DNA from 3 places in the Dehalobacter sp. DCA genome. Region 2 is predicted to be linked to each of the others. Evidence: riboswitches for the same ligand, from Rfam matches in the RefSeq annotation. Region 2 holds a riboswitch; each other region holds the start of a gene.

Region 1 (8,146 bases), 1.5 Mb from region 2:
GGTATTTACCGGGCGACCGAATACATTGATGATGACGGTTTTCAAGAAGAACCTGTTAAAATTGAGATTGCAGTGAAAGTAGAAGGCGAACGTCTTTTAGTTGACTTCGCAGGGACAGACCCGCAGGTTAAAGGCTTTATCAATACTTCAGTGGTCACAGCGACGACTGCTTCGGGTATTGCGGTCCTTTGGTTTTTAGGCGACGATATTCCCAGAAATGATGGTGCCTTCCGCTGCATCGATGTCCATTTGCCCAAAGGGTCTTTAGTAAATCCTTATGAACCGGCACCCATGACGCTTTGCACTTTAACTCCGGCCAGTGAAATGATCGGCGCCATTTTTCAGGCACTGAATCAAGCAGTCCCCGGAAGGGTTCCTGCGGGATATACGCGCTATGCAGGCCCTTCTTATTATGGCAGAGACCCCAGAAATAACCGTTATTATGTAGGATTTTCTTTCTGCTCGACCGGAAGCGGCGGTGCAATGCAAGGAAGAGACGGAAAATCCTATATGTCGCCCATGTCTAATTTCGGCGGCGTCAAAACGCCGGATATTGAATCCAACGAAATCCAATATCCGCACATCACCCTTTATCATGAAATGGAAACGGATACGGCCGGCGCCGGAGAATATCGCGGCGGAGCAGGGATGAAATATGCGTTTGAGCTATACGATGAAGGCAGCCATATCGTGAATTTTGGGGATGGGATGAAATTTGCGCCTTACGGTTTAAACGGCGGAAACCAAGGGAGTTTAAATAAAGGGGTTTTTCTTCATCAGGGGGAACCGGTCGTTATGGCAAGTAAAGAAGCGCCAAGATGTGTTGCCAAAGGTGACCAGGTCATTCTGAGTTCCTGCGGCGGCGGCGGATGGGGCAAACCGCTGGACCGCCCGGTAGAAAAGGTATATGCGGATGTTTTGGATGAGATCATCTCCGTAAAAACGGCTAAAGAAATTTATGGTGTTGTCATAACTGAAACGGGAATTGATTATGATAAAACGAATCAATTCAGAAACAGTAAAAATGGGAATAGAAGAGTGTAAGAAAAAATAAGGCGACAAAGACAAAGACAAGGATAAGGATAAGGTAAGGATTGATAAGTAATGAAGATTCTTGTTGCTCTGACAGGTGCCACCGGGGTGATCTATGGCGTGCGTCTGTTGGAAGTCCTCAAAGAGACAGAGCATCATGTTTCGCTGATCATGAGCGGGTGGGCAAAAGAAACGCTCTCGCTGGAAACGGATTATGCTGTGGGTTACGTCCAATCTTTAGCAGACAAAGTATACGACCATAACGACTTAGCTGCCGCCGTTGCCAGCGGTTCTTACGGGATCGAGGCGACCATTGTCGCACCTTGCAGTATGAAGACTCTGTCCGGGATTGCGAATGGCTACAGCGATAATCTGATTGTCCGCGCTTCCGACGTGGCCTTGAAAGAGCGGCGTCCTCTCTTATTGATGGTCAGAGAGACACCGCTTTCGTCCATTCATCTGAAAAATATGACGACCGTAACAGAAGCTGGCGGCATACTCATCCCGCCTATACCGGCTTTTTACCACCGGCCCAAAACCATTGACGATATTGTAAATCAAAGTGTCGGCAAGGTATTGGATTTGTTGAAGATTCCGCACAATCTCTACGAAAGATGGCGAAGTGACCAATGAAAATAGCGATCGGCCAAGATAAGCTCGCCCTGTCCTACGAGATATCCGTCATTGGACACGACATTCTGATTAGCGTTACCGGAGGGAGACAGCATATCGGCAGCGTTGCGGTCGGGAACTGCGGGACGGTGACAACGTATACGGCAGAAGGTCATCGTGATGATGCCCTGGCGGAACCGCTGGCGCAGGAAGTGTCCAGGGTTTTGCAATGCGTTTGTTTGGTGTCCGCCGGATTTCACCAAGACAATCTTACTAAGGAAGAAATTGCAATGGTGCTGAAAAATCATCAGCAAGGGATGCAAGCGGTGATGAAGTATTTGAAAGAAACGGAATGTTTTTTTGATTCTGAGAAATAATAATGGAAGGTAAAAACCTTCGTTATGGAGAACAGAATCATGGAAAATAAACATCAGGGATTATCTGCCTGGCAGCTTACGATGATGGCTTTAGGAACAGTCATCGGGGGTTCTTTTTTTCTAGGTTCATCGGTAGCGATTAATGCCGCGGGACCTTCCATTATCCTATCCTTTATTCTGGGAGGCGTCATCGTTTATTTTATTCTTTTTGCTTTGTCGGAGATGACGGTTGCAAATCCGGATATAGGTTCCTTTCGTACCTTCGCAGCCCAAGCTTTTGGCAGAGGAACCGGTTTTGTAGTTGGCTGGGTATACTGGGCTGGGATGGTTTTGGCAATGTCCAGTGAGGCTACTGCTGTATCAATCCTAATGCGCGAATGGGTTCCCAATATATCGATTGCCTGGCTGGGAAGCTTTATTATTATAGGCATCACACTTCTGAATTTACTGGGAGCCGATAAATTAAGCAAGCTTGAGAGCGGCCTTGCTGCCGTAAAGCTGCTGGCGCTGGCCTCATTCATCCTTATTGCCTTACTTTTAATTCTGGGATTATTTCCGGCTGTCTCAAGCATTGGTATCGGAGAATTAGTCAGGGAACCTTTGATGCCAACGGGAATTAAAGGGATCGCAGGGAGTATGCTTATCGTCATCTTTTCCTATGCCGGTTTTGAAATCATCGGACTGGCTGCTTCGGAAGCCAACAATCCAATCAAAACGATTCCGAAGGCAATTTCTCATACAGTATTAATTCTGCTGGCATTTTATATCATCTCTATTGCTGTGCTGCTTCCGTTGATCCCCACTTCCAGCCTGAGTGAAAAATTCAGTCCCATGGTAGCGGCGCTTGATCGCTGGGGAATCGGCTGGGCAGGCAGCGTTATCAATTTTGTACTCATTACAGCGATCCTTTCTACAATGCTGGCAGCGATGTTCGGATTGGGCAGAATGATGCGCTCTCTTGCCGAAGAAGGCCAGGCGCCCAGATGGCTTAAGGACCGGGGAAATGTTCCGCATCGGGGGATCCTGATTTCGGGTTTAGCCATGCTTGCGGGATTGGGTATTGGTCTTTTGCTCCCGAGCGTGTACTTGTTTTTAATAAGTTCGGGCGGATTTGCTTTGTTATTTACCTATGCGGTCATTATGGCAACGCACTTACGCTTTCGGAAGAAATATGGGTGCCCGCCCTCAGGCAAGTGTCAGATGCCTGGCTATCCGTATTCTACCTGGATCGTATTTTTAAGCCTCATCTTGATCATCATCAGTATGCCATTTATCTCCGGGCAGGGAACTGGCCTCATTGCCGGGATCATTATGATCGCGTTATTCTCTGTTATTTATATGTTCTTGACCAGGGTTCATATTTTACAAACTGATCGGTCACAAAATAAACGTTTGACCGGAGATCTTTATAAGACGAAACTGACTGCAGAATTTTCCGAAGCGTTGATCGATAAAAATAATTGCCAGAAAAAAGAAAAACCAGATAAAGGATAACAATAGGATGAATAAATTTGATTACCAGAACGACAACTATGACTTTTTATTGCAAATCAAAGCGGAACAGGATGCAGCGGAAATCCTTCACAAGGCGATGGATTGTGAACTTTTTACCGCAATTGAAGAAGGGAGATCTTTTAGTGATCTGGCGAACGGTCTTCATCTTGATGACCAAGGGACACACCTTTTTCTCGGCGTCCTAGAGAAGATGGGTTTAATCATCAGGAAAGAAGGATATTTGTCTAATACCCCCGTAAGTACGAAATACCTATCAAAGACAAGTTCTTTTTATAGCCTGGATGCATTAATAAACGGCGAATTCAGCGGAATGTTTATCGCCGAAAAACTTATGCCGATATTGGAATATTTCAAAGGAAATGTCTGCATTGAAAGGTTTTTATCGGATGAAATATCTTCATCAATCCGGAATTTTCTAATGAAACAATGTACCGAGATTTCTTTTGATGTCCATTTGCCCTATGATCTGGTCATAACAGGCGGAAATTATGAAAAATGCGCGCAAACCATCACCGATGATGCAGTGATTGCCGTCATTGGTACTTATGCCGAAGAATCTTCTCTACCAACGGCAATTCGCTCGTATCAAGCTTACCTCAAAAAAGATAGTTCCATGTTTTCGGTTAACGCCCTAGCGGCAAAGGATGTTACTGCATTCTTTGAGAGAAAGCAGATGATGCAAACACCTTTATTACAACTTACCAGGGATATTTCGGTGATTTTTGCATCCAAGAATAAGAACAAATTACAGGAACTTGCGATATCAGCTGAAGCACAGCTTCGTGCAAAGTTAAAAAGGCTGCCGGTCCAGTCTGTCACGCTGATTCATCCTCAGGATGTTGTTACGGCCCATTGGGCAAAAGATCATTGCCGCTACGGATGCTCCAGTTATGGGGAAAAATGCTGTCCCCCAAACAGCCCTTCCTATGAGGAAACAAGCGTAAAATTAGACGGCTATACTAAAGCTTTTCTGATTGAAGGCCAGCCGCCGACCCGCATGTTTCAACGTGTCATGCTGGATGCTGAGAAGGCCGCTTTTAAGCAGGGATTTTATAAAGCTTTTGCTTTTTGGGCGGGACCATGCCATCTTTGCAGCGAGTGCAAACAGCCTGCACCGCCAAAAAAATGTACGGCTACGCGCCCTTCTATGGAGAGCGCCGGTATGGATGTTTTTGCCACGGTTGCCAAACAAGGCTTTACAATGCGGACCTTAAAAGACAAAAATGAATTTGTCAAATACTTTGGATTATTGCTTCTGGAATAGATTAGCTTAACGGCAAGCCTCCAGTTCCTGAACCTTATTTGAGAACCAGGCCGTGTGCAGATCTTCATCAATGAGATTGGCCCACAGGACAGAAAATAACTCATGATCTTTTCCGATTTTCAAAATCAAGTCTTTATAATCACTCATTGCTTTCCTCTCCAGAAGAATATCGGCTTTTAACAGGGGGACAATTCCAAACGCAGCCGTAATATTCCCGGCTGTTTTTCCCAGAAGCGGGGAAACAATATCCCCAAAAATGGTCGGTTCGCTACCATATTTTCGTATTTGGGCAGCAATATTATCGACATGCTGCTGTTCAATATAAGATGATCGTTCCAATACTTTGCTGATATAGATATCTTCGACCAATTTACTTTGAGCCATATAAAGATCAACCTGGTTCAGTTCCAGGCTGTAAAACCAGTTGAGCTTGGCGATGATTCCGTCCGTATCCAGATTTTATTCCACCACCTGACTGACTCAATGTCTTGATGTTTGTACTGAAAGAAGTCTTTCATAAGTCTATTCTATTATTGATAAAATGCCTTGCAAATATACTGAAATCTGTTTGAATTGTCTACGCATGTACAGACGCTGATTCCACGATCGATATGAGCAGAACAATTGTTTTTAGCTCTCAGGATAACGGGGATATGCCTGTCGTAAGAATAGCATTACGAAGATTATTGCTTGACAATATCCTCCAGTACTGTTTATAATTTTAAAAAGAATTAATTCTAGGTGTCCCAAGTGTTTGTGAAGACATGGTACAAACTTGGGGAGAATAGGGAACCGGGTGAGATTCCCGGACGGACCCACCACTGTAACGTTGAGCTCCTATCAAACCACCCAGATAAAACGGGGAAGGGATAGGCAGGCAATGAGACGGAGTCAGGAGACCTGCCTTTAATTAATGTGGCCAAAAGATTTGGCCGGTGAGGAGACGGTAAATCCACGCCTATGATAGGGTGTGGGTTTTTTTATGTCGTGTGCCAAATTCGCATAACGGAGGTCGGGATGATGAAGGCTGCTCGCCTGGAGGAAATCCAAAAGATCAGAATAACGAATGTGGCCCAGCCAGAATGCAGGAAGGGGGATGTGCTGGTAAAAGTGATGGCCTGTGGGATCTGTCGGACTGATCTAAAAGCGTATCAGATTGGGCAACGTGATTTGCACCTGCCGCGGGTCCTTGGTCATGAAATCACCGGAGTAGTGGCCGAAACTGGAAGGGAAGTGACTTGTGTCAAGCCCGGAGATCGCGTTCAAGTTGCGCCCGGACTGCCCTGCGGGACATGCCGGTTTTGTCAGATGGGAATGCATCATCTTTGTGATGATATTAAAATCATGGGTTTCCATTATGACGGGGGATTCGCAGAATATGTATTGGTGCCAGAAAATGGGGTAAAGAACGGTGTCTTGAATAAGATACCGGAGACCCTGACCTTCTACGAAGCTGCCTTGACGGAGCCTCTGGCCTGCTGTGTGAATATGCAGGAAAGTGCTGGGATCGGGCTCGGAGATCAGGTTGTGATCTTCGGGGCAGGGCCGCTGGGGATCTTAAATGCCAAATTGGCGAGAAAAAGAGGCGCGGGCAGGATCATCCTTGTCGAAAAGAGAGAAGAAAGAATCGAGGCAGCCAAAAATGATTTTGATGAATGGATTAACCCTACCGGTGAAAATGCCGTCAGCAGAATCCTGACGTTGACGGAAGGAAAGGGTGCCGATTTAGCTATCCCCTGCTGCCCTGATCCTCAGACGATGGCTGATAGCCTGAACGTACTGGGGAAGAGAGGACGCTTTTGTTTCTTCAGCGGAATGGTCTTGAGCGAAAGTGTTCCGGCTATTGATTTGAATCTGATCCATTACAAAGAACTTTTCGTGTATGGCGCCTACGGCTGCTCGTCGCTGCACAACCGGGAAGCACTGGATTTGCTGGCTGCCGGCATGATCAAAGTAAACGATATGACAACATGTGCATTGCCTCTTTCCGACCTTGTCCAGGGGATCGAAAAGGTAGCAAAGAGGGAAGATACTAATACAATTATCGACTTAACATTATGAGAAAAAAATTCTAAAAATATAAAAACGTAAACTGCAAGCAAATGAATAGCGTTAAGATTCTAAACGAATAAAGAATAAAGGAGAAATGAGAAAAATGAGCGTGATGACCATGGATTTAAAAGAATTTGGAGCAGGAATTACCCAATTGATTGGCAAACAGAATTTATCCAGAGATAAGGCCAAAGCAATGTTTGTTCAGGTACTGACGAATCAGCAGCCGGATCTGCAGCAGGGTGCATTTTTGTCCGCGCTGACAGCGAAAGGAGAAACCGCTGAAGAGATCGCCGGAAGTTGGGAAGCTATTTATGAACTTGATACGGTGAAAGTGGTGCCTGATGTCCGCGGATGCCTTGTTGAAAACAGCGGTACGGGTATGGATACCGTTAAAACATTTAATATCAGTACTGCTGCAGCGATCATTGCTGCCGCCGCTGGGATCATGATGGCCAAACACGGATCCCGTGCGATTACCTCGTCCTGCGGAACAATTGACGTTTTGGAGGAAGTAGGCATCGATATGGAATGTACGCCGGATATTGTCAAGGGCAGTATCGAAAAGACCGGCATCGGAATTTTTAATGGCATGAGTCCGCAGGTTCATCCCAAAGCACTGGGACGGATTTTGTCGCAGATTGCATTCGGGACCACTTTAAACATAGCTGCTTCCCTGGCTAATCCCGCCGCCCCTCAATATGCTGTCCGAGGAGTGTATGACCGGGAATTGGTAGTGCCGGTTACCAAGGTTATGAAGGAGATAGGATTCAAACGTGCGCTGGTTGTCTTTGGGTCGGATCAAAATGGCCCCAAAGGGATGGATGAGGCTTCTACCTTGGGGGAAACGTATGTGGCTGAGTTAAAAGAGAGCGGCGAAATTGTTCAATACACACTTACCCCGGAAGAATTCGGAATCAGAAGACCTGATAAAAAGGAGTTAAGCCCTTCCGGGAATCGCAGGCAGGAAGCGCTGCGTCTGCTGTCCATCCTGTCCGGTAGAGGAACGGAGGCGTGTACGGATATTGTATGTCTGAATGCAGCCTTAATCCTCTATTTAATGGACAAAGCCCCAACGATTGCAGAGGGTGTCCGACTGGCCGGAGAAATCATTCAAAACGGCCAGGCAATCCGGAAGCTCAAGGAATGGGTCGGGGCCCAAAATACTGATCCGACTGCCGGATCAGGGAAACTCAATCAGCTTCTGGGGCAGATCTAATGATGAAACTCTACGCGTTAAAATGTGACCAGGGCTATCTCAAAAGGACAGAAACCGGCTGTCAATGTGTGGATC
Region 2 (8,146 bases):
GTACCACAAATAATGAGTTGTATTCTAGCATGCAAACCTACTTAACCCTAAGATCAGTCTGGGGGACACAGTTCGCTGTGAGCGGAGCAGGATAGCGCAGCGCGGCTTTTTGCGCCAAGGATGGCGCAATAGCCGAAAAGCGGTATTGTGGCTCACAGACTTACCCTCACATAATGGTAATGTAATATACAAAATGAAAAAACAACAATTTGAGGATACTGTTCTAGTCGATCTTCGCTGCAGCAATGATCCTTACTGTTAGCACTGCAAAGCAATGGGACATTTCCAGTATGGCATCGTCAATGGAGCTGCAGAAAATTAAGAAATCATTCAAAGGATCATGCAGGAAATCCTCCGGTAAATCATAACTTCTCTTGAGACGTTCAATGATGATTTTGCCTTCGGAGGCAGCCTGGGCAGGTGATAATAACTGCCAGTCCAATTGATCCATCAGATGGGCATAGAGCGTAGTGAGGACCACCAGTTCCTCTTCGCGTTCTATCTTTATTAACCTGTTCAGGAACTTTTGCTTATCCAGCGATCCTAGTTTTCTCGATTCCGCTTGATTCGGAACTCCCGTTCGAGACGTAGATCCTTGACATTCCAGGACACCGATGCCCTTCTGGTATTCCTGCCAGAGGGTTTCTTCATTGATACCGAATCTTTTCAGGCGGTTCAACAGACTGAATTGGTATTCCGGACAAAGACCGGTCTGCAGGAAAAGAGCCTCTTTCAAAGCCTGTTTGACGGTAATTCCAATCAGTTCTCCCAATTTGCTGTGTTTGCCGGCATAGAAAAGCCGGGAGCCAGACTTGCTGTTGCAGATGATGACCGTCCCGTCTGTGCCTGATCCTGTGGCGATGCCTCTGGAATAACAGCTGCCGGCCATAAGCTCCTGCAGGGCAGCCGTTTTGGCTTCTGTACAGGTCACAAGTGCTCGGGTCAGGGTCTCTTCCGGAAGATCGGCATTGATATACAGCAGAATATTAATCGTTCCAGCCGGAATGTTTACCGTTTCCCCCTGCCGTTCATGGAAGAAAGCTGGATCACCGATCCGGCCGCCGTTCATTTCGACGCCGCCGGTTACCACTGCGGTGACGGTCAGATCTTCGTAGCTTGCAGTCTGAATGGTCACATTGTTCATGGCAGCGGCCGTTAGCAGGCCTGCGGAGGCTTCAGGATCAAGACCCAATTCCGTGGCAATCAACTTCATATGTTCCTCATAGACGGCTGGAGTGATGTCACATGTTAAGCCCATTCCGGAATTAATATCGTGGTTAAAAACAAATTTCAGGTTTTCACGGTAGCCGCCGTTCAAATGGGCGGTACTCAGAACCTTGCGGTCGTCCTTGAAAGAAATAATGATACTGTCTTTATAGCGCTCAACGGTATCACCTGTTTCGTAAGTCCACAGAAGCAAATCATTTTCCTCCGATCCTACCTAATAGTTCCCGGATGCTTTCGAACTTCTCTGCACCATGCTGTAACATGCCGGTGAGAAGGCTGTCAGCTTTGCCACCGGTAAAATCTCCTGTGTAATCCCACTGTTCCGATTCAGGTTCCACAATCATTACTTTTTTGTTTTTAAGGTGTAAAGCCGCTGAAACTTGTTCTAAATTGACGATGTTCCCGTACCCGAAAGGGACAGACAAAACAATGATCAAGTCCGCTTCGTTTAGAAGGTCTTCGTTCATGTTAAACGCTTCGGCGGAGATGGGGGCAAAAGGAGCTTCTTCTGATACGGCAATGCCAAGCTCTTTGGCTTTTTTCCAGTCCGAATCTCCAACATTCAGGACGCCGCAGCTCACCTGATAACCGGCTTGAACCAACTGTTCCATCAGATAGACACCGCTTCCGCCGCCGCAGAGTAAATGGATACGTACATCCCTGGCAGCCTCACTTCGGTCCTTCTTTTTACTTAACGGAATAATATTAAAGCGTCCGGTGATTTCATTCGTAGTAATCGCAACTTCGATATGGTAGCTGTCCCGGATCTTCCGGGCGGTCAGCACTTCAACAGGACTGCCATAAGCCACAATTCTGCCTTTATCGAGAAGAATGATTTTATGGCTGAACTGGGCAGCAAGGTTAAGATCGTGCAAAACAGTAATCACGGTCAGGCCTTTGGTCTTATTCAAACGATCCAGAAGCTCCAGTAATTCGTATTGGTGCTGGATATCTAAATGAGAGGTGGGTTCATCAAGCAGCAGCACTTTGGGTTCCTGAGTTAAGGCTCTCGCCACAATGACCCTTTGCCGCTCGCCTCCGCTTAGTTCGTTCACAGAACGGTCCCTCAAATGCCAAACGTTTGTCAGTTCCATCGCCCATTGAGCAATCTCCATATCCTTTTCAGAATCGCCCTCAAATCTCTTTTGATGGGGCATTCTGCCCATCAGTACCGTCTCCATGACAGAAAAAGCAAAATCCCCTCCGGTATCCTGGGGGACCACTGCAATCGTTTTGGCAAGATCTTTTTTCCTAATCTTAAAAATATTCTGATCATCGAGCAGGACAACTCCCTTTTGGGGAGTAATTTCTGCGGTAATATTTTTCAGCAGGGTAGACTTGCCGGACCCGTTGGGGCCGATGATGGACACAAAACTGCCCTTGCTGATTTCCAGACTTAAGTCTTCCAGAATATTTTTACTGCCATAGGCGAATGTAAGGTTGCTGGCGATGATTGAAGAATCCACTTATATTACTCTCTCTTTCTTTTTCTTCAGCAGATAGATGAAGAAGGGTCCGCCAAAAAGCGCAGTGATGACACCAACAGGGATTTCCTGTGAACCCAGGCATGTCCTGGCAATCGTATCGGTAATCACCAAAAAGGTCCCACCCACCAGAAAGGAGAGTGGAAGCAGGACCCGGTGATCCGGACCAACCATAATCCTGACAATATGTGGAACGATTAGTCCGACAAAACCAATGGAGCCGCAGGATGCCACGGCTCCCGCTGTTGTCAGGGAGGTGGCCATCAGCAGAATGATTTGCAGTTTCCCAAGATTGATGCCAAGATGCTGGGCGGTACTGTCGCCAAATACCATCGCATTCATTTCCTTTGCTAAAGCGAATAAGACAATCACGCCAATAATGATAAACGGTGCGGCAAGTTGGATATGCTCCCAGCTCTTGTTGGCAAAACTGCCCATGAGCCATAGATAAATTTTATCGATATCATCCGTATTCAAAACCATCAGAAAAGACATGACTGCTGACAGAAACGCACTGAGTGCGACCCCTGCCAGCAGCAGTGTCGTGACAACGACTTTTTTCCCGACTTTGGCTAGGGAGTAGACGATCCAGGTTGTCAGAAAAGCACCGATAAAACTGAAAACAGGAATTTCGATCATGCCCAGGAGACCGCCTGCTCCGGTAATGATGGCGACCGTCGCACCCAAACCTGCTCCGGAGGATACACCCATTACGTAAGGATCGGCCATCGGGTTTTTAAAAAAACCCTGCAGGGTACCTCCGATGACGCCCAGAGCTCCGCCAACCAAAGCTGCCAGAATGATCCTCGGAACACGCAGAGACCAGATAATCGTTTGATGGACATGGGGATAGTCTTCGGCATGAAACCAGTGATTCAATAAAGGTACTTTGCTCATGATAATTCCGGCGCTCTCTTTAAACGAAATATCTGCTGAGCCAACCGTTGTGCAAAAAATGCCCACAGCAATCAAAAACAAGGTGAAGCAGATCAGCAGGTACTTCCAACTTTTCCGGTTTTTTAAAACATCCATGATTAATAGCACCGTTAATTTCCAAAAATTTCAGGATGAATAATTTTTGCGATTTGCTCCAGACCGTCAATGACTCTTGGGCCTGAGCGGCTGATTAGGTTGTCGTCGACTGCATATACCTTGTTGTCTTTCACCGCACTTAAGACTTCATAGCCGGTCCTGTTTTGAATATCAGCTGGGGTATGGGCATGAGTATTGATGATGTAATAATTTGGATCGGCTTGGAGCAGACTTTCCATGCTGTAATTATAAAATTTTTCAGTATTGCCGGCAGCAATATTGACGCCTCCGGCAACTTCGATAAGGTTATTGACAAAACTGGTTGAACCGGCCGACATCAGAGGATCGTCCCAAATTTCCACAAATACAGTCGGTTTGGCGACGTCTTTGAGTTTGGAGGTTATATTTGTCATTCTGGTTCTCATATCTGCAGTGACTTTCTTGGCTTCTGCTTCCTTACCGGTCAGAGAACCGGCCAATTCGATATTGCTGATAACCTGATCGATCGTATCGGCGTCGAGTACAACAACCGTCACCTTCAGCTCTTCAAGCTTCTTGATGACATCTTCCTGCACGCCGGCGGCAATAAAGACCATATCGGGCTCGGCAGCGACAATCGTTTCCAGATTCGGGTTCTTAAATCCGCCCATTTTTTCTTTAGTCAACGCTTGCTCGGGATAATCACAGTAATCGGTTACACCGATAATTTCCTGATCAAGGCCAATGGCAAAAAGTATTTCAGTAATAGCAGGGGCTAAAGAAATAATTTTCTGGGGGTACGCGTCAAGGGTGATCTGTCTGCCCATCGTGTCTGTAAATGTTTTTCCCTTCAAGGCTTGCTCATTTTGCGATGAACAGCCTGTGGCCAGCCCAAGGGCCAGGGTAAGCACCAGGGGCAGAATCAACAGCAGTGCAATTGGTTTCTTCTTCATAATCATTTCTCCTTTGTTTCGATTCATTTTAATAAAACAAAATAAAAGTCTCTTATATTCTAAGAGACTTTCCCATTCTAAGTCATTTAATCATTGAAGGAAGTGTTCTTACCATTACATCATCTTCCCAATCCTAGGCAGGTCTCCTGGCTTACGGGTCATTCTCCTCCCGGCCTTCCCAGATCATATCCAGTGGCATTCGGAATTCGTCTCCGCATACAGTGGTGGGTCCGCGCCGGTTTCCCGGTCTTCCCTATTATCCTTATCCTGAGGCACCTGGGATTAATCATTCATTTCTCATTTCCCTACGCTAACAATATTGCATAGAAGGCACTTTTTGTCAATCTGATTTTTTTTTAGGAATCCTTCCGGCTTTTCGGACGCTTTCCCGCAGGAGATATTCAATGTGAGCGTTGACGCTCCGGAATTCGTCGGACGCCCATTCTTCAATAATGCTGAATAGCCTTGGATCGATACGCAGCGGAAAGTTCTTCTTGTCTGCCATTATCCTGCTCCTGCCGACGTTCTTTAATATAGGGTGCCGGTATTGAGTACTGGCTGGGCTGAACGGTCGGAGACAATTGCCACAAGTAGATTGTTGATCATTGCCATCTTGCGTTCGTCGTCAAGTTCAATTGTCCCGCTGTTTTCCAACTGCTGAATGGCCATCTGGGCCATTCCGACAGCACCTTCCACAATTTTCTGACGGGCAGCCAGGATTGCGTTGGCCTGTTGCCTCTGAAGCATAGCGCTTGCAATCTCGGTGGCATAGGCCAGGTGGGTCAGGCGGGCTTCAATTACTTCCACGCCGGCAAGTGTAAGGCGCTCCTGAAGTTCCTTCGCAATTTCTTCGGCTACTTCCTCGGTGTTGCCCCTTAAGGAAACGTCACCTTCTTCATAATTGTCATAAGGATATTTAGTTGCAACATGGCGCAATGCTGTCTCACTTTGGATTTCTACAAACTGTTCATAATTGTCCACATCAAATACAGCTTTAGCAGAGTCCACCACTTTGATCACGACAACCGCAGCAATTTCAATCGGATTGCCGTCGACATCATTGACTTTCAAACGCTCACTGTTGAAGTTGCGGACTTTTAGGGAAATCTTTTTTGCGGCAACGAACGGAACCGTCATCCAGATACCGGGTTCGCGGATACTGCCAATATAGCTGCCGAAAAATGTCAGTACTTTGGCTTGATTCGGCTGGATAACCTGGATGCCGGTTGAGACAATCAGTGCCAGAAGAAGCAGAACCACTGCCAGTACGATATTCGTGAATCCTGTTTCTTGGACTGAGGCGACAATATTAAATGTTGCAGCAGCTAAAAGGGCTAAAAAAATGAGAATGCCTAAGAACCCGTTAATTTTCCATACTTTTTTTTCGATCATAGTTTACCATCCTTTCTTGGAGAAAAATCCAGTCTGATCGAACTGGATCAAACAGCTGGATCATACATTTAATTGATATGATAATGATATCACTTTAATATAATTAATGCAACTGGTTCTGCGGGCGATTTTGGCAATATGTTTTGAATCTTCTGATCTGGTAAATACTACATAGAGAGTCTTGAGCAGGAGGTACAAGAATGGAAGGTTTAGGGTTTGGGTCACTACTGGCGATGATTCAGCTGGCTTTTGTCTTGGTTGTCGGGATTTATTTCTGGACGATGTTAAGGCAGCAGTACTCGACGAGATCTGCTGTGGAGAAGGAGTCCGTGAAACAAAAAGAAAAGCTGCAAAGAATGCGTAAAATATCTTTGACGATCCCACTGTCGGAAAAGACCAGACCGGAAGTCTTTGCGGAGATCATTGGACAAAAAGAAGGCGTGAAAGCACTTCGGGCTGCTTTGTGCGGGCCGAATCCCCAGCATGTCCTGCTGTACGGGCCTCCGGGCGTCGGTAAAACAGCCGCAGCCAGGCTTGTCCTTCAAGAAGCTATGAAAAATTCGCTCTCACCGTTTAAAAGTGAGGCAAAATTTATTGAAATTGACGGTACGACAGCCAGATTCGATGAGAGAGGGATCGCTGACCCGTTGATTGGTTCTGTCCATGATCCGATTTATCAGGGAGCTGGCGCCATGGGGATGGCGGGAATACCGCAGCCTAAGATGGGTGCAGTCACCAAAGCCCACGGTGGGATTCTTTTTATTGATGAAATTGGTGAACTTCACACTATCCAAATTAATAAACTGCTTAAAGTGATGGAGGACCGCAAGGTTATTCTGGAAAGCTCGTACTACAGCTCTGAGGACAGCAATGTCCCTGAGCACATCCACGATATTTTCCAAAACGGCTTGCCGGCAGATTTTAGAATGATCGGTGCGACGACCAGAAGACCGGAGGAAATACCAGCGGCAGTACGCTCACGCTGTATGGAAATTTTCTTCAGGGCGCTTCAGCCGGAGGAAATTGCAGTCATCGCCAAAAACGCTGCCGAAAAAATTGATATAGAGATCACAGACAGAGCATTGGAAGTTCTTGAAAAATACGCCACGAACGGCAGAGAAGCTGTCAATATCGTGCAGCTGGCAGCCGGAGTCGTTCAAAATGAAGGTCATTGCTGTATCGATGAGGAGAACATCGAATGGGTGGTTACGACCGGACAATACACGCCAAGGCCGGAGAAAAAAATTCCGCCTTTCCCCCAGATAGGATTGGTCAACGGCCTAGCAATCTACGGAGCGAACCTTGGCATGCTCCTGGAAATCGAGGTCACAGCCTACCCGGTCAGGAACCGTAAGGGAGAGCTCTATGTAACCGGAATTGTTGAAGAGGAAGAATCAGGTTATGAGGGTAAAAAAACGCGCCGGAAAAGTATGGCGCGCTCCTCACTAGAAAATGTTCTGACGGTGCTTTGCCGGGAGCATAGGATTGAACCGCGTCATTACGATATCCATGTCAATTTCCCTGGGGGAGTTCCAATGGATGGTCCGTCTGCAGGGACGGCAATGGCGACCGCAGTGTATTCAGCAATTAAGAAATGCAAGGTAGACAATACCGCAGCTATGACCGGGGAGTTATCGATCCGGGGCAGAGTAAAACCGGTTGGCGGGATCAGTGCCAAAATTGAGGCAGCCGTCCAGTCAGGGTGTAAAAAAGTATTTATTCCGCAGGAAAACTGGCAGGCCAGGTTTGCTCACTGGGAAAAGGACATCCAGATCATTCCGGTGGAAACGCTCGATGAGATATTGAATGCAGTACTGCAACCTGTTCTGCCGATCACCGACATGGTCGAAGTGGATTTGTCGGAAAAGGAGGTATCGCTGAATAAAGTGCTGAAAAGGATAAAAATTCCATCCGGCAATTTGCATGAACAAGGTAAACCGTGTTAAAATATAGCACTGACAAGTCTTTTGAGGGGAGATAAATTATGCAAGAAAGAGAGATACCGATCCTTCCGCTTAGAGGAATCCTTGTCTTTCCCTATATGGTGATTCATCTTGATGTTGGCAGGGAAAGATCCAT
Region 3 (8,146 bases), 360 kb from region 2:
ATTATGGCGGCGCTGAAATCAGGCCGTTACGACCTGAACAAGACGGCAGTCATCATGTCGCAAACAGGCGGCGGCTGTCGGGCTAGCAATTATATCGGTTTTATCCGCAAAGCCTTAAAAGATGCCGGCATGGAACAGATTCCGGTTATTTCCCTTAATGCCGGCGGTCTGGAGTCCAATCCCGGGTTCAGACTTTCCTTGAAGATGATTAAGCGGTGTGTCATGGCAACGGTTTACGGCGATTTACTGATGCGCGTAACCAATGCTATACGCCCCTATGAAAAAAACAAAGGAGAAACGAATGCCCTCCTGGCCAAATGGCTGAAGGATCTGAAGCCGACTCTCGCGGCGATGAGCCTGCGGGAATACCACCGGAATATCCGCCGGATTATCCAGGACTTCGATCATATCGAGATTCTGGATGTCAAGAAACCAAAGGTCGGGGTGGTTGGCGAGATCCTTGTTAAATTCCATCCGTTTGCCAACAACTTTATTGTCGATGTCCTGGAAAAGGAAGGCGCTGAAGCCGTTCTGCCGGATCTGATGGATTTCTTTATGTACTGTGCGTATGGAACGATCTTCAGAAGAAAAAAACTTGCTGGCTCACTGAAAGGCGAACTTATCAGCCGCTATATTATCTGGCGGTTGGAAAACTACCGCCGGACAATGAAACGCGCTCTGGCAAAGAGCAACCGTTTCCATCCTCCCAAATCGATTTATGAGTTGGCCGATATGGCCGGCAAAATCATGCATCTCGGACATCAGACCGGCGAAGGCTGGTTCCTGACCGCAGAAATGCTGGAACTGATAGAAAGCGGAGCAACGAACGTCGCCTGTCTGCAGCCGTTTGCCTGCCTGCCAAATCATATCACGGGTAAAGGGATGGTCCGCGAACTTAAACGGCGCTATCCGCTGGCGAATATTGTGCCTATCGATTACGATCCGGGTGCCAGCCAGGTGAATCAAATCAACAGAATTAAATTGATGCTTTCAGTCGCTTTCAAAAATATGGAGAAGGCGGAAGCAGTCAATAATGCCAATACAAACGATAAAAACAAAATGAATAACAACGCCGAGCAAATTCAATCTACACTTGGCGAGGGAGCGGCAGCTTTGCATAACACTGAAGAGGGTACAGAGCAGTCGTATTCCGAACAAAAGATTATTTAACAAAAAACCTCTTCAGTATTGTACGCTGAAGAAGTTTTGAATATTTATTAAAGTAGATTAGGAATACTAAATGAGTCCGTTATTCTGTTTCATCTGTTGTTCGGCATAGGCGATCATTTTTTTGACCATCTGGCCGCCGATCGGGCCGCCTTCCAGACCATTCTGCCTGGCAGTAACATCGCCTTTATAGTGATCGTTATTTTCCCTTACAAAATCAAGATGGCCGATTTCAGCCGCAGCCTCCATTTTTAGATTCTGCAGCAGCTTTTTTTTGCTTTCACTTGTTCTGCTCATTTTTTTCACCTCCATCAATATTATTGACACTTTTGAAAAAAATTTTCATTGTAAATAATCCAATATTAGAGAGATTTAACCTTCAAGTTTTTGATTGCAAATATTTGGACGCAGACATAGTGACTGGAGTTGGGGAAAACATGCTGCAGATCAAAATTCTGGCGGTAGGGAAAATCAAAGAAAATTATTTAAGAGAAGGGCTGAAGGAATACACCAAGCGTCTTGGCGCGTACATCCGGCTTGAGATGATTGAAGTTGAGGACGAACCATGCCCCGAAAAGGCATCAGCTGTCGACGAAGCAAAAGTAAAACAAAAAGAAGCTGAAAAGGTCCTTAAATTAATTTCACCTCAGGATTATGTGGTTTTGCTGGATCTTCTGGGAAAGGAACTTTCTTCACCCGAACTTGCCGCTTTGTTTGATGAAAAAGGACTTTCGGGCCAGAGCCGGATCACTTTTGTGATCGGCGGATCTCTCGGTACGGCAGATGAAATCCGAAAACGCGCCGATTACCGGTGGTCGTTCTCGAAGCTTACCTTTCCGCATCAGATGATCAGGCTTGTCCTGCTGGAGCAGATTTACCGGGCGTGCAAGATCAGCAAAGGTGAACCCTACCACAAATAGAATTGATGGAGGTAAAGATACTTCAATTAATATGTTCAAGGCTAAAGTAAAAATAATATTGATTCCTTGTCGAAAGAGCGATATAATGAATCAGGATTAAAACTGAATAGACAGAACAGGTGTTGAATGAAGCTAATAATCTGATATGCTGATATGCACATCATTCAATGAATAAGGAAAGTCGGGTAGAAGCCCGCGCGGTCACGCCGCTGTGAAAGTGGAGTTCTTCAGGTATACCACTGGGAAACTGGGAAGGTCTGAAGATCGATGATGCTTAAGCCAGAAGACCTACCTGTTTTAGTGTCTCACCATATACTCTACGAGTGATAGAGAGGGGGATGTTATGTGCAAGACCGAGGAAAACTTCCTAGCATATGAGCCTCTCGACGTAAGATGTTGAGAGGTTTTTTGTTTCATATCTTATATAGGAGAGTTTGACGATGATAAATAAAAAGATTTGGATAATGGGTCTCGTACTTATGTTTATGTTCTTGCCCCGGCAGACATATGCCATGCATATCATGGAGGGTTTCCTTCCTGCGGGTTGGTGTATTGCCTGGGGTGCTTTGGCAATACCTTTTGTTCTAGCTGGTTTTTTCTCTATCAGAAGAACCGTTGGAGAGCATCCCAAAACATTAATGCTTTTGGCGATGGCAGGCGCCTTTGCTTTTGTTTTGTCTTCCCTGAAGATTCCTTCCGTTACAGGAAGCAGTTCACATCCTACAGGAGTTGGCTTTGGCGCTATCTTGTTCGGACCGACCGCGATGGCGGTAATTGGCTTGATCATACTGCTGTTTCAGGCCATCTTACTGGCTCATGGGGGATTGACAACGTTGGGGGCAAATACTTTTTCGATGGGAATTGTGGGGCCGCTGATAGCTTTTGCTACATATAAAATTGTGAAGAAAGCAAATGGACCGCAGTGGCTTGCTGTGTTTCTCGCTGCCGCACTTGGGGATTTATTTACTTACGTCACGACATCGATACAGCTTGCACTGGCGTTTCCTGCTGAAACAGGCGGCGTTATGGCGTCACTAACCAAGTTTTTAGGTATTTTTGCCTTAACGCAAGTACCATTGGCGATCAGTGAAGGTATTTTGACAGTGCTAATATTTAAGGCGATTTCATCCTATGCCGGGGATGAGCTTAAAGACTTAAAAATACTTTCAAAGGGGGTCTGAAAATGTCTGTAGAAACGATGAAACCGAAGAATAAAAATCGGGTTATCATAACAAATATTATTTTAATTACGATTGTCATAGCGCTTGCCGTTATACCCCTCATTGTGCAAAAAAATGCGGAATTTGCTGGAGCTGACAGCCAAGCTGAACAAGCTATAACAGAACTTAACGGGAATTACCAAGCCTGGTTCTCACCGATTTGGGAGCCGCCCAGCGGAGAAATTGAAAGCTTGTTGTTTGCGCTTCAGGCAGCCGTCGGAGCAGGTGTTTTGGGCTACGGGTTAGGTTATCTGCGGGGTCGTAAGAAAAAGGAAGAACCGGTAAACAATGATTTACATCGATAAATACGCTTATTTATCCAAACTTAAACAGACAAATCCATTGCAAAAGCTAGTCTTAGCCATTTTGGTTTTGGGGGTCTGTCTCTGGGCTGAATCCGTTGCGGTGTCAATTTTGACGCTCCTGATAATGGGTTGGTATACCGTTTGCAAAGGCGGTACACCTGTTGGAATTTTTATTAGACTGATGCTTGTCCCGCTTTCCTTTTTAGTGATCGGCGTTTTAACCATTGCGGTCAATGTTTCAGGGGACAAAGATGTTTTTGTATTCTCTGTATATGCATTTGGCATGTATATCGGGGTGTCGCAGTCCGGTATTCTAAGTGCGGCAAATCTGTTTTTTAAAGCGCTTGGCGCGGTTTCCTGTCTGTATTATTTATCGCTGAGTACACCGATGGTAGACCTGCTGGCAGTTCTTCGGAAGCTTAAAGTTCCAAGACTGATGGTTGAATTGATGGGACTGATCTACCGGTTTATCTTTGTATTTTTGGAAACGGCAGACACCATGTTTACGGCGCAGAATTCCCGCTTGGGCTATGCGGGGCTTTCTTCCGGATACCGTTCACTGGCGGCTCTGGCGTCGTCACTTTTTATCCGGTCTTATCAAAGGGCGGATGAACTGTATATTGCGCTTGAAGCCAGGGGATATGATGGTGAGCTCAGTGTGATCCATGAGCAGGCGGAGACTCATTGGACAGAATATATTCCGATTGTGCTGATTAACCTATTCCTGATTGCAGTTGCGCTGTTTTCCAAACAATTGACAGGAGGCTTGCTATAATGGCCGAAAATGGCTTGATTGAAAACGTGGAGGCTAAAAATATCTTGGAAGTCAGAAATCTCCACTACATCTACAGTGATGGAACCCAGGCCTTAAAGGCCCTGTCACTCGGGATTAAACAGGGGAAAACGACGGCAGTCCTCGGAAGCAACGGTGCTGGAAAATCAACGTTGCTGCTTTCCTTTAACGGCATCAATAAGCCGTCAGGCGGCGAAGTCCTATTCAAGGGCTTGCCGCTGGATTATTCAATAAAAGGTCTCAAACAGCTTCGAAAATCTGTTGGCATTGTTTTTCAGGATCCGGACAAGCAGTTGTTTTCAGCCAGTGTCTATCAGGATATCTCCTTTGGCGCGATGAACCTGAAGCTGCCTGAGGAGGAAGTCCGCAGAAGGGTGGATCTAGCCATGAAGAGAACCGGGATATCCCACCTGAAAGACAAGCCCACACACAGCCTCAGTTTTGGCCAGAAAAAACGTGCAGCCATTGCCGGCGTTCTGGTAATGGAGCCGGAAGTGCTTATTCTGGATGAACCGACTGCAGGGCCTGACCCACTCGGAGTCAGTGAGCTAATGAAGCTGCTCAGAAAACTGCAAATTGAGCTGAATTTGTCCGTCGTGATCTCAACGCACGACATCGATATCGTACCACTTTACTGTGATTATGCGTATGTCGTCGATGACGGCAGGCTTGTAATGGAAGGCACGCCTCAGGAAGTGTTTTCGCATCCGGAGGAAATTAGAAGGATTAATCTCAGACTCCCAAGAATTGGGCATCTTATGGAGATTTTGCATGATAAAGACGGCTTTGAATTTGCCCAGCCTGCCAATACCATATCTGAGGCCAGAAAAGCTTTAATTAACTGGAAAGATACAAACTGATTGAAGGAATATAAAAAAGATGAATCATGACATCCACCATCTAAACGATGAACGAAACAGTTCACAAAACAGTCAATCCGGTGAACTCTTTGTCATCAAACAGAATAAGAGACTGAGATGCGGCTTTACTACGGGATCCTGTGCGGCGGCGGCTGCCAAGGCTGGGGCGGTAATGCTGCTCTCGGGAGACCTGTGTACAGAAATAGCCATTGCGACACCGAAGGGAATACTGGTTGCGATGCAGGTGCTGGAAGTTCGGAGAGACATGAACCAGGTGACGTGTGCTGTAAAAAAAGACAGCGGCGATGATCCGGATGTGACCAACGGCATCCTTATTTTCGCGACGGTTGCCAGAGCGAACCATAACAATATTCAGGTCGATGGCGGCCAGGGCGTCGGCAGAATTACTAAGCCCGGGCTTGCCTGTTCTATAGGAGAGCCGGCCATCAATCCTGTTCCCAGAAGCATGATTATGTCGGAGGTGGCGAAAGTCTGTGCCGAGCACGGTTATGAGGGAGGCTTGGAAATTACGATATCTGTTCCGGAAGGGGAGGCCATTGCCAGAAAAACCTTCAACCCACGGCTGGGCATTGTCGGCGGAATCTCTATTCTGGGAACAATAGGGATTGTCGAGCCGATGAGCGAAAAGGCCCTGATCGATACGATTCGGCTGGAGATGAATCAGCAGAAAGAAAAGGGCTGCAGAGATCTGCTGGTCTGCCCTGGAAATTACGGTGAAACTTTTGCCCGCAGCACGCTGGGACTGGAGAGTTCTCTGATCCACTGCAGCAATTATATTGGTGAAATGCTGGATTTTACCGTGGAATTGGGCTTTGACGGCCTGCTGCTGATCGGACATGCCGGAAAATTGGTCAAGCTGGCAGCGGGCATTATGAATACCCACTCCCGCTATGCGGACTGCCGCATGGAAGTTATCGCCGTACATGCTGCCTTACACGGCGCCGGGAAGGAGACAGTCAAAGAAATTATGGCTAGCCTGACAGCACCGCAGGCCGTTACGGTATTAGACCGGCACGGGCTTAGAGGCCAGGTATTTGAGTCCATCATGTTAAAAATTGATGAATATGTGAATTACCGTCTGCAGAATAAGGTGAAAGCCGGTGTGATCCTGTATTCCAATGAACAGGGTATCCTGGGCAAAACACCGCAGGCGGATGAAATAGTCAATAAAATAAAAAGGATGAAGCCATCATGAAAGCAGCATTATACGGAATAGGCGTAGGCCCAGGAGACTTTGAACTGATGACCTTAAAGGCCGTCCGAATCATCAGCGAGGCAGATCTTATTGCTGTTCCGCGGACGGATGAAAAAGAAATGACCGCCTGGAATATTGCAAAACAGGCTGTGGACCTCTCCAAAAAAGAAATACTGGAACTTTACATGCCGATGACACGGGATGCCCAAATGCTGGAGCAAAGCCATCAGGAAGCAGCTGAACAGATCATCGACCAGCTCAAACAAAACAAATCTGTGGCTTTTCTTACGCTGGGGGATCCATCGATCTATTCCACATATATTTATCTGCATAACCGGGTTTTGGAAGCAGGCTATGATGCCCGGCTGATTCCGGGGGTCCCGTCCTTCTGTGCTGTAGCAGCAAGGCTCAATGTGCCTCTCTGCGAGGGCGCCCAGCCGTTGCACATTATCCCCGCATCCTATGAAGGGTCCTTTGATTACCTAGATTGGAGCGGAACCAAGGTGCTGATGAAGTCAGGAAGGGAATTTGGTAAGGTTAAGGAAGAACTTATCAGCAAAGATCTGGTTAAGCATACCCAGATGGTGGAATGCTGTGGGATGCCGTCGGAGAGGGTTTTAAAGGATATCGGTGCAGCCGAGGGGAAAGCGAGCTATTTTTCCACGATCATTGTGAAAGAAAAGGAGATTGTCAGATGATTTATTTTATTGGGGCCGGTCCGGGCGCGGTAGATTTAATCACAGTTCGCGGAAAGACGCTTTTGGAACAGGCCGATGTTGTGATTTATGCAGGCTCGCTGGTCAATCCGGAGCTATTGAATGTTACAAAGAAGGAATGCGCTGTTTACGACAGTGCCGGGATGACACTGGAAGAGGTACTTGCCGTGATGGTTCCTGCCACCCGGGCAGGTAAACTGGTCGTGCGTCTGCATACCGGCGATCCAAGTATTTACGGAGCGATCCGTGAGCAGATGGATCTGCTTGATGCCGAGGGTCTGTATTACGAAGTCGTACCTGGAGTCAGCTCGTTTTTCGGAGCCGCTGCTTCCTTGAAGAAGGAGTATACATTGCCGGATATCAGCCAAACTGTAATTATCACCCGCATGGAAGGAAGGACCCCGGTACCGGCTAAGGAAGACATTGCTCTCCTGGCGTCGCACCAGGCAACCATGGCAATTTTCTTAAGTACAGGGATGCTGGAAAACTTAAGTGCCAAGCTTATGGAGGGCGGGTACACCGCTGACACTCCGGCAGCGATCGTTTATAAGGCAACCTGGCCGGATGAGAAGCAGTTTCGCTGTACGGTAGGGACATTGGCGAGCACAGCCAAAGAGAACAATATCACGAAGACGGCCTTGATTCTAGTGGGCAGATTTTTGGGAAACGACTTCGAAAGATCTAAACTTTACGATCCGGCATTTACGCATGAATTTCGGGAAGGAAACGATCTACTGCCTTCTTGGACCGAGGGTTTGAAATGAAGATAAGCATCCTGGCTTTTACCGCCAATGGAGTCGCTCTCAGCTTGAAAATAAAAGAACTGTTGGATTCACAAGGCAATCAGACCGCCTGCTATCAGCCGGAAAAACTTACCGGGACCGTCAAGACAGCCGGCATGGCAGAGCCCATTGCCCCGGATTTAAAGGTGTTTACAGGCAGACAGTTT

Evidence for each region. Region 2 has a riboswitch for cobalamin ahead of DHBDCA_RS12895 (ABC transporter substrate-binding protein). Riboswitches for the same ligand answer to the same signal wherever they lie in the genome.
Region 1: it holds a riboswitch for cobalamin, as region 2 does, so the genes downstream of both, DHBDCA_RS05425 (zinc-dependent dehydrogenase) here and DHBDCA_RS12895 (ABC transporter substrate-binding protein) in region 2, are expected to answer to the same signal.
Region 3: it holds a riboswitch for cobalamin, as region 2 does, so the genes downstream of both, DHBDCA_RS14455 (energy-coupling factor ABC transporter permease) here and DHBDCA_RS12895 (ABC transporter substrate-binding protein) in region 2, are expected to answer to the same signal.

What each region holds. Positions count from the first base shown of each region.
Region 1 is NC_018866.1:1,159,829-1,167,974, reverse strand. It holds gene DHBDCA_RS05455 (hydantoinase B/oxoprolinase family protein) at 1-1,044, shown strand, start outside; gene DHBDCA_RS05450 (UbiX family flavin prenyltransferase) at 1,105-1,665, shown strand; gene DHBDCA_RS05445 (prenylated flavin chaperone LpdD) at 1,662-2,021, shown strand; gene DHBDCA_RS05440 (amino acid permease) at 2,061-3,515, shown strand; gene DHBDCA_RS05435 (DUF2284 domain-containing protein) at 3,523-4,800, shown strand; gene DHBDCA_RS05430 (hypothetical protein) at 4,807-5,184, opposite strand; cobalamin riboswitch at 5,523-5,723, shown strand; gene DHBDCA_RS05425 (zinc-dependent dehydrogenase) at 5,818-6,861, shown strand; gene trpD (anthranilate phosphoribosyltransferase) at 6,947-8,071, shown strand; gene DHBDCA_RS05415 (hypothetical protein) at 8,071-8,146, shown strand, end outside.
Region 2 is NC_018866.1:2,671,157-2,679,302, reverse strand. It holds gene DHBDCA_RS12910 (adenosylcobinamide amidohydrolase) at 224-1,420, opposite strand; gene DHBDCA_RS12905 (heme ABC transporter ATP-binding protein) at 1,422-2,693, opposite strand; gene DHBDCA_RS12900 (FecCD family ABC transporter permease) at 2,694-3,743, opposite strand; gene DHBDCA_RS12895 (ABC transporter substrate-binding protein) at 3,758-4,675, opposite strand; cobalamin riboswitch at 4,794-4,970, opposite strand; gene DHBDCA_RS15075 (hypothetical protein) at 5,016-5,180, opposite strand; gene DHBDCA_RS12885 (SPFH domain-containing protein) at 5,204-6,067, opposite strand; gene lonB (ATP-dependent protease LonB) at 6,268-8,013, shown strand; gene lon (endopeptidase La) at 8,052-8,146, shown strand, end outside.
Region 3 is NC_018866.1:3,026,826-3,034,971, reverse strand. It holds gene DHBDCA_RS14470 (2-hydroxyacyl-CoA dehydratase) at 1-1,170, shown strand, start outside; gene DHBDCA_RS14465 (alpha/beta-type small acid-soluble spore protein) at 1,237-1,464, opposite strand; gene rlmH (23S rRNA (pseudouridine(1915)-N(3))-methyltransferase RlmH) at 1,608-2,087, shown strand; cobalamin riboswitch at 2,220-2,398, shown strand; gene DHBDCA_RS14455 (energy-coupling factor ABC transporter permease) at 2,528-3,268, shown strand; gene DHBDCA_RS14450 (energy-coupling factor ABC transporter substrate-binding protein) at 3,271-3,612, shown strand; gene cbiQ (cobalt ECF transporter T component CbiQ) at 3,596-4,387, shown strand; gene DHBDCA_RS14440 (ATP-binding cassette domain-containing protein) at 4,387-5,265, shown strand; gene cbiD (cobalt-precorrin-5B (C(1))-methyltransferase CbiD) at 5,285-6,481, shown strand; gene cobI (precorrin-2 C(20)-methyltransferase) at 6,478-7,179, shown strand; gene cobM (precorrin-4 C(11)-methyltransferase) at 7,176-7,961, shown strand; gene DHBDCA_RS14420 (cobalt-precorrin 5A hydrolase) at 7,958-8,146, shown strand, end outside.